DNA from 2 places in the Ferdinandcohnia jepli genome. Region 1 is predicted to be linked to the other one. Evidence: riboswitches for the same ligand, from Rfam matches in the RefSeq annotation. Region 1 holds a riboswitch; the other holds the start of a gene.
What was found. Region 1 has a riboswitch for S-adenosylmethionine ahead of metK (methionine adenosyltransferase). Riboswitches for the same ligand answer to the same signal wherever they lie in the genome.
Positions count from the first base shown of each region.

Region 1 (4,434 bases):
GTTTTTATTGCTGACTACGCAACAGTTACAGGTGATGTCATAATTGGAGGAGAAAGTAGTGTTTGGTTTAATACAGTGATTAGAGGAGATGTTGCTCCTACTATAATAGGTGAAAGAGTTAATATCCAAGATAACTCAATCTTACACCAAAGTCCAAATAACCCATTAATTGTAGAAGATGATGTGACGATTGGTCATCAGGTTATTTTACATAGTTCCATCATTCGAAAAGAAGCCCTAATTGGCATGGGCTCTATCATTCTTGATGGCGCTGAAATTGGTGAAGGTGCGTTTATTGGAGCAGGTAGTCTTGTGCCACAAGGAAAGAAGATTCCTCCTAATACACTTGCATTTGGTCGTCCCGCTAAGGTCATTAGAGAGTTAAATGATGATGACAAAAAGGATATGGCCCGAATACGTAGAGAATATGTTGAAAAAGGACAGTTTTATAAGAGTTTGCAAAAATAAGAAAAGCGCAAGCGCCTTGGTCAGCCCCGACAAGCGCTGGAACCCTGACGAGGAGGCTCGAAAAAAAGCAAAGCTTTTTTCCTGCGTGGATTAACCTCAGGAAGCATTCCTTAGTGTTGCCGCCACAGGAGGGGTGAAGCGACCTCGAGGGGCTAGGCGCTGGAGCTAAACACCGAAAACTCGGTTAAAATTTTTATACTTTATTATTTAACAAAAGCTCGCCACTAGGCGAGCTCTTCAATTCTTAATTAGAAGCTTGTTGTTTTAGAGCTTCAGCTTTGTCTGTACGCTCCCAAGGTAAATCTACGTCACTTCTTCCAAAATGACCATATGCAGCTGTCCGCTTATAGATTGGTCGGCGAAGATCTAACATCTTAATAATCCCTGCTGGACGAAGGTCGAAGTTTCCACGTACTAAATCAACTAGTACATCTTCAGAAACAGTTCCAGTTCCGAATGTATCAACTGAGATAGAAACTGGTTGAGCCACTCCAATCGCGTATGCTAATTGGACTTCACACTTATCAGCAAGTCCTGCAGCTACAATATTTTTTGCAACGTAGCGTGCAGCATATGCAGCCGAGCGGTCTACTTTTGTAGGATCCTTGCCCGAGAATGCTCCACCACCATGGCGTGCATAACCACCATACGTATCAACGATAATTTTACGTCCTGTTAGCCCTGCATCCCCTTGTGGTCCACCGATTACAAAACGTCCTGTTGGGTTGATAAAGTACTTTGTATTTTCATCAATAAGCTCTTTTGGAACAACTGGATTAATAACATGCTCCTTAAGATTACGCTGAATTTGCTCCAGTGTAATTTCAGGATGATGTTGAGTAGAAATAACAATGGTATCAATTCTAACTGGGTTGTTATTTTCATCATACTCAACAGTAACCTGAGTTTTACCGTCTGGACGTAAATATGGAAGAATCTCTTCTTTACGAACTTCAGTTAAACGACGAGCAAGCTTATGAGCTAAAGAAATTGGTAAAGGCATTAGTTCTTTTGTTTCATTACAAGCAAAACCAAACATCAAACCTTGGTCTCCCGCACCAATTGCATCAATTTGCTCATCAGTCATTTGACCTTCACGAGCTTCTAACGCTTGATCTACACCCATAGCGATATCTGGTGATTGCTCATCAATGGAAGTTAAAACTGCACAAGTCTCAGCATCAAATCCATACTTTGCACGAGTATATCCAATCTCTCTTACAGTTTCACGTACAATTTTAGGGATATCTACATATGTAGAAGTTGTAATTTCTCCTGCTACAAGAACTAATCCAGTAGTTACAGAAGTTTCACAAGCTACGCGTGCATTAGCATCACTAGCTAAAATAGCGTCCAAGATAGAATCTGAAATTTGGTCACAAATTTTATCTGGATGACCCTCTGTAACAGACTCAGAAGTAAATAATCGGCGTCTAGTTGTCACAACGCTTCCTCCTTTTACATTCAGAACATCGAGTGTACTCAATTTCTGACTTTCTTTTTGATACGGTACTCATTCCCTTAGTATTGTTACATTTTGATTTTTTATCCTGTATTCACGTACAGTAAAACACTTTGCGGCTGACCTAACGTGCACGAAAAGTGATTACAAACACAAACTTTTCTCTAATTAAATTTGAATTTACTTTCAAGATTGTATATGTGAATGTAACATCGTATGAGTTAAGCAAACAGATAGATATTCTAAAAGTTGCCCCTGATATCAAGAAATAAAAAACCTTCCCTGCTAATGAGGAAAGGTAAATTTGTCATTCTCGCCTTTCACTCTTATCGATCAAGGTCATGCCTTGCTCAGGTTAGCACCTTATCACTATTTAAAAAACCAAGAAGTTATATGTATAGAATAAACATAAATTTACTTCTATATGTATACATAGTGATGGTTGCCGGGTTTCATTGGGCCTGTCCCTCCGCCAGCTCGGGATAAGAGAGTATCCGTTCAATGACATATCATAACGTAGTAAACCTTTTACTGTCAACAATATTACGGAAAATAAAAACAAAAAATATGATCAGTACTTTTAAAATAAAAATCTAGCTTTTATTCTTGTTTAAATTACTATTTTTACCTATAATTTTAAAGCGCTTACTTTTTTTATCTTTACATAAAGTGCATGAAATCATAGTTTTTTAAATTGGTTGGTACACTTTGGAGATAAGTTACGTAAAATACGTTAAATAGTATAGACTAATTGAATTAATGTGTTATACTAATTATAATTCGAATGATAATAATATTTAGATAAAGGATGGTTTTTTTCATGAATTCAGTTGAAGTTTCAAGTGAGCAGCTAATGGAATTAGTGAATGGAAATAACGTACTTCATGATCTCTCTGTCTCGGTATTAGTCGAAAAAGTACTAGCTAGAAAAGAGGGAATTCTTACTTCGACTGGTGCTGTACGTGCGACTACAGGAAAATATACAGGTAGATCACCAGAAGATAAATATATTGTAGAAGAAGCTTCTACAAAAGATAAAATTGACTGGGGAAAAGTCAATCAACCTATTTCTGAAGCAACCTTTGAAAAACTTTACACAAAAGTACTTACCTATCTAAAAGAGCAAAACGAAGTCTTTGTATTCAATGGATATGCAGGTGCTGACAAAAAGGTACGTATGCCAATTCAAGTCATTAATGAATTTGCTTGGCATAATTTATTTGCTCAGCAACTTTTCATTCGCCCTACTGAGGAGGATTTAGAGAATCACAAGCCGGAATTTACTGTAATAAATGCTCCTAATTTTAAAGCTGACCCTGCTGTTGATGGTACTCATTCTGAGACATTCATCATTATCTCATTTGAAAAACGCACTGTTTTAATTGGTGGTACAGAATATGCTGGAGAAATTAAAAAATCAATTTTTTCAGTAATGAACTTTGTTCTGCCTGAAGCTAATATTTTATCTATGCACTGCTCGGCGAATGTTGGCCAAGAAGGGGATGTAGCCTTATTTTTCGGCCTATCAGGCACTGGAAAAACAACTCTATCAGCTGACCCTAAGCGTCGATTGATCGGCGATGATGAACACGGTTGGTCTAACTCAGGTGTCTTTAATATCGAGGGTGGTTGCTACGCGAAATGTATCAATTTATCACGGGAGAAAGAACCACAGATTTTTGATGCAATTCGTTTTGGATCGGTCCTTGAAAATGTGGTTGTTGATGAGGAATCCAGAATTGCTGATTATGATGATGGCTCACTTACTGAAAATACAAGAGCAGCATACCAAATTGAGAATATCGACAATATTGTTGTTCCTAGTATTGCTGGTCACCCGAACACAATTGTATTTTTAACTGCTGATGCTTTTGGAGTATTACCACCGATTAGCAAATTAACAAAAGAACAAGCAATGTACCATTTCTTAAGTGGTTATACAAGTAAACTCGCTGGAACAGAGCGTGGAGTAACATCTCCTCAAGCAACTTTTTCAACATGTTTTGGTTCACCATTCCTACCACTTCCTGCAACTGTATATGCTGAGATGCTTGGTAAAAAAATTGATGAACACAATGTGCAAGTATTCCTTGTAAATACCGGTTGGACTGGTGGAGAATACGGTGTTGGAAACCGTATGAAGTTAAGCTACACACGTGCAATGGTGCAAGCTGCTTTAGAAGGCGAATTGAACAACGTCGAAACGGTAAAAAATGATATATTTGGTTTAGAAATTCCAATTCATATTGCTGGAGTTCCAGATGATGTTTTACAACCTTCTAAAACATGGGCCGATCAAAGTGCATATTATGTGAAAGCAAAGGAACTTGCACTTAAATTTAAAGAGAACTTTAAAAAATTCTCTAATGTTCCTAAGGAAATTGAATTATTAGGTGGTCCAAGAATATAAGCAGGATAAAACCTCGAGAGTTTCCCTCTCGAGGTTTTTAATTTATAGAATTCAGGGATTGCAGTTCGTATGTAATAGTTGTTTTATCATCTTC
Region 1 covers NZ_JBFOKR010000016.1:30,152-34,585, reverse strand. Annotated here, with positions in the region: gene AB3M96_RS17305 (gamma carbonic anhydrase) at 1-468, shown strand, start outside; gene metK (methionine adenosyltransferase) at 713-1,912, opposite strand; SAM riboswitch class I at 2,254-2,419, opposite strand; gene pckA (phosphoenolpyruvate carboxykinase (ATP)) at 2,751-4,340, shown strand; gene AB3M96_RS17290 (DUF2584 domain-containing protein) at 4,378-4,434, opposite strand, start outside.

Region 2 (4,434 bases), on a different contig from region 1:
CAGTGCACACTGATTGCTGAGGTGGTTATTATGATTAAAAGGCTACTTTTACTCGCAATCATAGTTGAATTAGGTTTATTTTGGTATGTTCATCAAGGAAAAGACCCACCATTACTCGCTGCGGACGCTCCTAAGAAACAGATACACGAAAACATGGTGAAGAACCTTCCTTTGGATGAAAGCACGCAGGTTGCGGAGGCATCGATGACTACAGAGTCTTCCACACTTGAAGAAATTAAAGAAAAGTATGATAGTGAATTTACTATTCTTGAAAAAGACACAAAGAAGAAAGCCAAAGAGCTACTCAAACGAGCGAAGGCAGATTTTATCGAAGAATCAGCTGATGGAGTGGCAGTTTTGCAAGTGATGGGTACCTACTATAACGAATTCAAGACGTTAGAAAAAGAAACCGATGAGTTATTCTACGCGCTCTATACCGAGCTAGAGAATGAGTTAGTAGTTAATGGACACTCAAAAGAGGAAGCCCTGCCTTATAAGAAAAAGTATGAAGAAAAGAAAAATGAATTATTGAAAAAGGCATTAGATGTTCAGGGAAGTTACCAGTAGGCAACTTCCCTTTTTTTACACCTCTACTCCAGCCAACTTCTCCAACTCTTTCCCTAAAAACGTTGCAACCTCAAGCATACCAAACTTACCGGCAGCATCCTCCGCGTCTGAGTTGTAATTGGTATTTGTATTGATGTCATATGTGAAAATTTCGCCCTCGCTGTTACGGATAAACTCGATGCCAGCAATGTGAATGTCGTTTGCAGCTAGAACCTGCTCATACCTTTCTAAAATAGGATCTGCAAAGTTTTCAACGATTTGGAACTTAGGTTTCGTTGGTACTTCTTCGCCAACTGGACAGAAAAGGTCTCCGATTTGGCATGCGTCTGCCGGGCATAGTTCAAAGCCTTCAGATGTGTCGACTCGAACCGCATACACAAACTTGCCGCCAACAAATTCGCAACGGGTGATATATGGTTCTGGTGATTGGATGTACTCTTGAATAAGCGTAATTCCATCAACCGGCTCCTCAAAAGTCGGTCCTTCAAGATACTCATTTAGTGCTTCTAATGAATAGAACAATTGAACTCCAAGTCCTTTTCCAGCACGGTTATGTTTTGTAATAAATGGTGCACCTGCAAACTTCGCTGCCGCTTCACGAATTTGTTCTTTTCCAACTGCCGCAACTGTTTTCGGTGTTTTTACACCATAACGATTCAACTCAAGGTATTGCTGAACCTTACTAACTTCTAACTGCAGTGCACGCGATCCGTTAAACACTTTTCTATCGTGCGCTTCTAACCATGCAAGAACTGCACTCGTTAATTCAGGTGCATATCGATGACCGCGCGTATGAGAAGATGCGCTCATTCTACTATAAAATACACCTTCCGGCGGTGCCTCGGATAAGTCCACTGTTCCCTGATCCAGATGCCACAACTCATACGGAAGATTTAGTTCTTCTAGGCGCTTTACTAAGTGCTGTGTCCATTCATCATTTTCATGAATTACATATATTTTACTCATTGCTTCCACTCCTTTTTAAGCTTCTAGTTTTTGAGTTCGTTTCGCTTCTACAAGTGGCATTACATCACGAGCAAAGCGTTCCATTTCTTCTAGCTGTGGTGAAAATTGAAGTAGTAATAAGTCTAATCCAACCTCTTCATATGCTAAAATGCGCTCCGCAATTTGTTCCGGTGTTCCGATTAAGTTTGGACGCAAGCCTCTGTTTGAAACGGAATAATCCTGCAACTGAATTTGCTGCTCTAATTGAGATTTACTTGTGAAATCCTTGAATCCCGCGTATCCGCTAGTATCTTTTACATCCGTGATACGACGAAGTTCCTCCTGAACCTCTTCCTCTGTATCGCGGCAAATCACGTACGCTGCCATTCCAAAGGATTGGAAGTCGTCTTTGTTCAAGGCTTTTCGTCTATTTTTCATATCCGTGATTTTCGTATCAATTTCTTCAACTGTTCCACCATGCATCACATAAGCGTCCATGACTGAAGCGATTACTTCTTTACCCTTTGGACTTTCGCCGCCTGCATATAAAACCGGGTTAGGACGTTGAACTGGCTTTGGAGCAAGCTTCGCATTTTGGATATTGTAAAACTTGCCATCATATGAGAAAGTTTCTTCTGTCCATAGTCCTTTCACAACATCGATAAACTCTAGCGTGCGGTCATAACGCTCATCATGTGCTGTAAAAATACCGTTGTACTGACGGGCTTCTTCTTCCCACCAAGCAGAAACGACATTCAACGTAAACCTTCCATTGCTTATATGATCAATGTTCGCAGCCATTTTTGCTGTTACAGCAGGGTTGTGGAATCCAGGACGGACCGCTGTCATAATTTCAATTTTTTCCGTAACTGCTGCAAGTGCTGCCGCAGTTGACCAAGCCTCAAGGGAATCATGCTCGGGACCCTTAATATCATTCAAATATAATTCAGCAATTAAGGTTGTATCATAGCCCCATTTTTCCGCCGCTTGAATCACTTCCTTTGCATAAGCAAAGGTCGGTGGCATGTTCTCATCCTCCACATTTCGTAACCACCCACCAAAAATCGGTAACCAAAAACCATACTTCACTCCACTCATCTCCTCATGCTGTTTCTAGATAAAATAAAAAACCTCTTCAAAAAGAAGAGGTTTGTATGTAACGTCGACCCCTTCTTATTTCTCAAACATCAAGTTTGATGGAATTGGCACAGTATTCTATGAATCTAGAACCCGCTGCCGAGGCTTCAAAGGGCCATTTCCCTCCACCTCTCGTAATAAGAAGACACTATTTATTTCGTAATTCGTAATGTTATCATACTTTATCTATCAGAAAAGTTCAACAAAAAAGTTTTTGTTAGCTAATGTAGTAAACCGAGTAATCTTATTGAATTACTGAATAGAGTTTCTCGTTAAGTCACAATTATGATTGCAGGATAGTCTTATTAATTGCATAATAGGTACATTAATTGAACAATGCTTAAATTGCAAACCACAAAAAAGGAGAATTCAGATGAACCTGTATGAAAAACTCATAGTAGATTACGATAAATCATTAAACAAAAACGGCGTAAGGGGTGAGCGCTTGGCCACAAGATTAGCGGCTCTTTCCGAGATTGGACTCACACCAGACTGCGGTTCGTACCGGATTGGCTTTTCAGAAGAAGAAAAGGCAGCAAAGGACCTCGTCAAAAAATGGATGACCGAAGCAGGACTTGAAGTAACTGTTGACGGTGCCGGAAATGTGTTTGGCCGCCTTGAAGGTAAAAACCCAGAGTTACCGGCACTAATATCTGGATCCCATGTAGACAGTGTGCCAAATGGCGGACATTTTGACGGACCACTTGGTGTGCTTGCTGCACTAGAGGTTGCAGAAGCTTGGAAACAAACCGGATACACTCCAGAAAGACCTTACGAAGTCGTCATTTTTACCGACGAAGAAGGTGCACGTTTTAACGGTGGCTTTAGTGGCAGCATGTCGATGATTGGTGAGGCAAAACCAGAGGATTTACTTCCTAAAAAGGATATAAACGGAGTCCCTTTTAGCGAGGTGTTAGAAAGTATTGGCCTCACTACAGATTCCTTTTTCACTTCAAAAAGAGACCTCGACAAACTAGAAGCCTTTGTTGAAATACATATTGAACAAGGTAAAAGACTTGAAAATGCAAACACATCTGTAGGAATTGTGACCGGAATTGCAGGACCATGCTGGTTGAAGATGACGTTTAAAGGACAAGCCGGTCATGCAGGCAACACTCCAATGAATGATCGACAAGATGCTCTTGTTGCTGCCAGCCAATTTATATATGAGGTACAAGCGCTCCCTCAGCAAGTGAGCTCTTCTGCAGTTGCGACTGTTGGCAAGGTTGATGTATTTCCTAATGGGGTAAATGTTATTCCAGGTGAGGTTCGTTTAACTGTTGATATTCGTGATATCCAAAAGGATACGCGCGACAAACTAGTCGAACTTGTCATCGACAAGGCGCACACTCTTTGCAACAACCACAACATCGAACTAGAAGTAGAAGAAACCTTCCGGGAGGCACCCGTTCCAATCAGTGAGGACATGCAGGAAAAACTGGCTAACTCGGTTAAAGCCCAAGGGATAGAACCGGCTTATTTACCAAGCGGTGCCGGGCATGATGCAATGGTGGTTGGGCGTAAACTTCCGGTTGCGATGATTTTTGTACAGAGTAAGGATGGGATTAGTCATAATCCTGCCGAGTGGTCGACTTTGGGGGATTGTGTGCAGGCGGTTCATGTGTTGAAGGATTTTTTGGAGACTTATAGATAATCATGAAAAAAGAGAATGGAATCTTATTTTTCCATTCTCTTTTTACCCACTAATAACCAATAGGTTTATGTTCTTCCCGGGTTGACCAAACTCACTAATGGGTGAGGAAGATATGAAAATAAATTATGAAC
Region 2 covers NZ_JBFOKR010000004.1:179,918-184,351, reverse strand. Annotated here, with positions in the region: gene AB3M96_RS05865 (hypothetical protein) at 31-567, shown strand; gene AB3M96_RS05860 (ATP-grasp domain-containing protein) at 583-1,533, opposite strand; gene AB3M96_RS05855 (LLM class flavin-dependent oxidoreductase) at 1,549-2,601, opposite strand; SAM riboswitch class I at 2,683-2,793, opposite strand; gene AB3M96_RS05850 (M20 family metallo-hydrolase) at 3,023-4,303, shown strand; gene AB3M96_RS05845 (VanZ family protein) at 4,416-4,434, shown strand, end outside.
Region 2: another riboswitch for S-adenosylmethionine. It lies ahead of AB3M96_RS05855 (LLM class flavin-dependent oxidoreductase); the one in region 1 lies ahead of metK (methionine adenosyltransferase).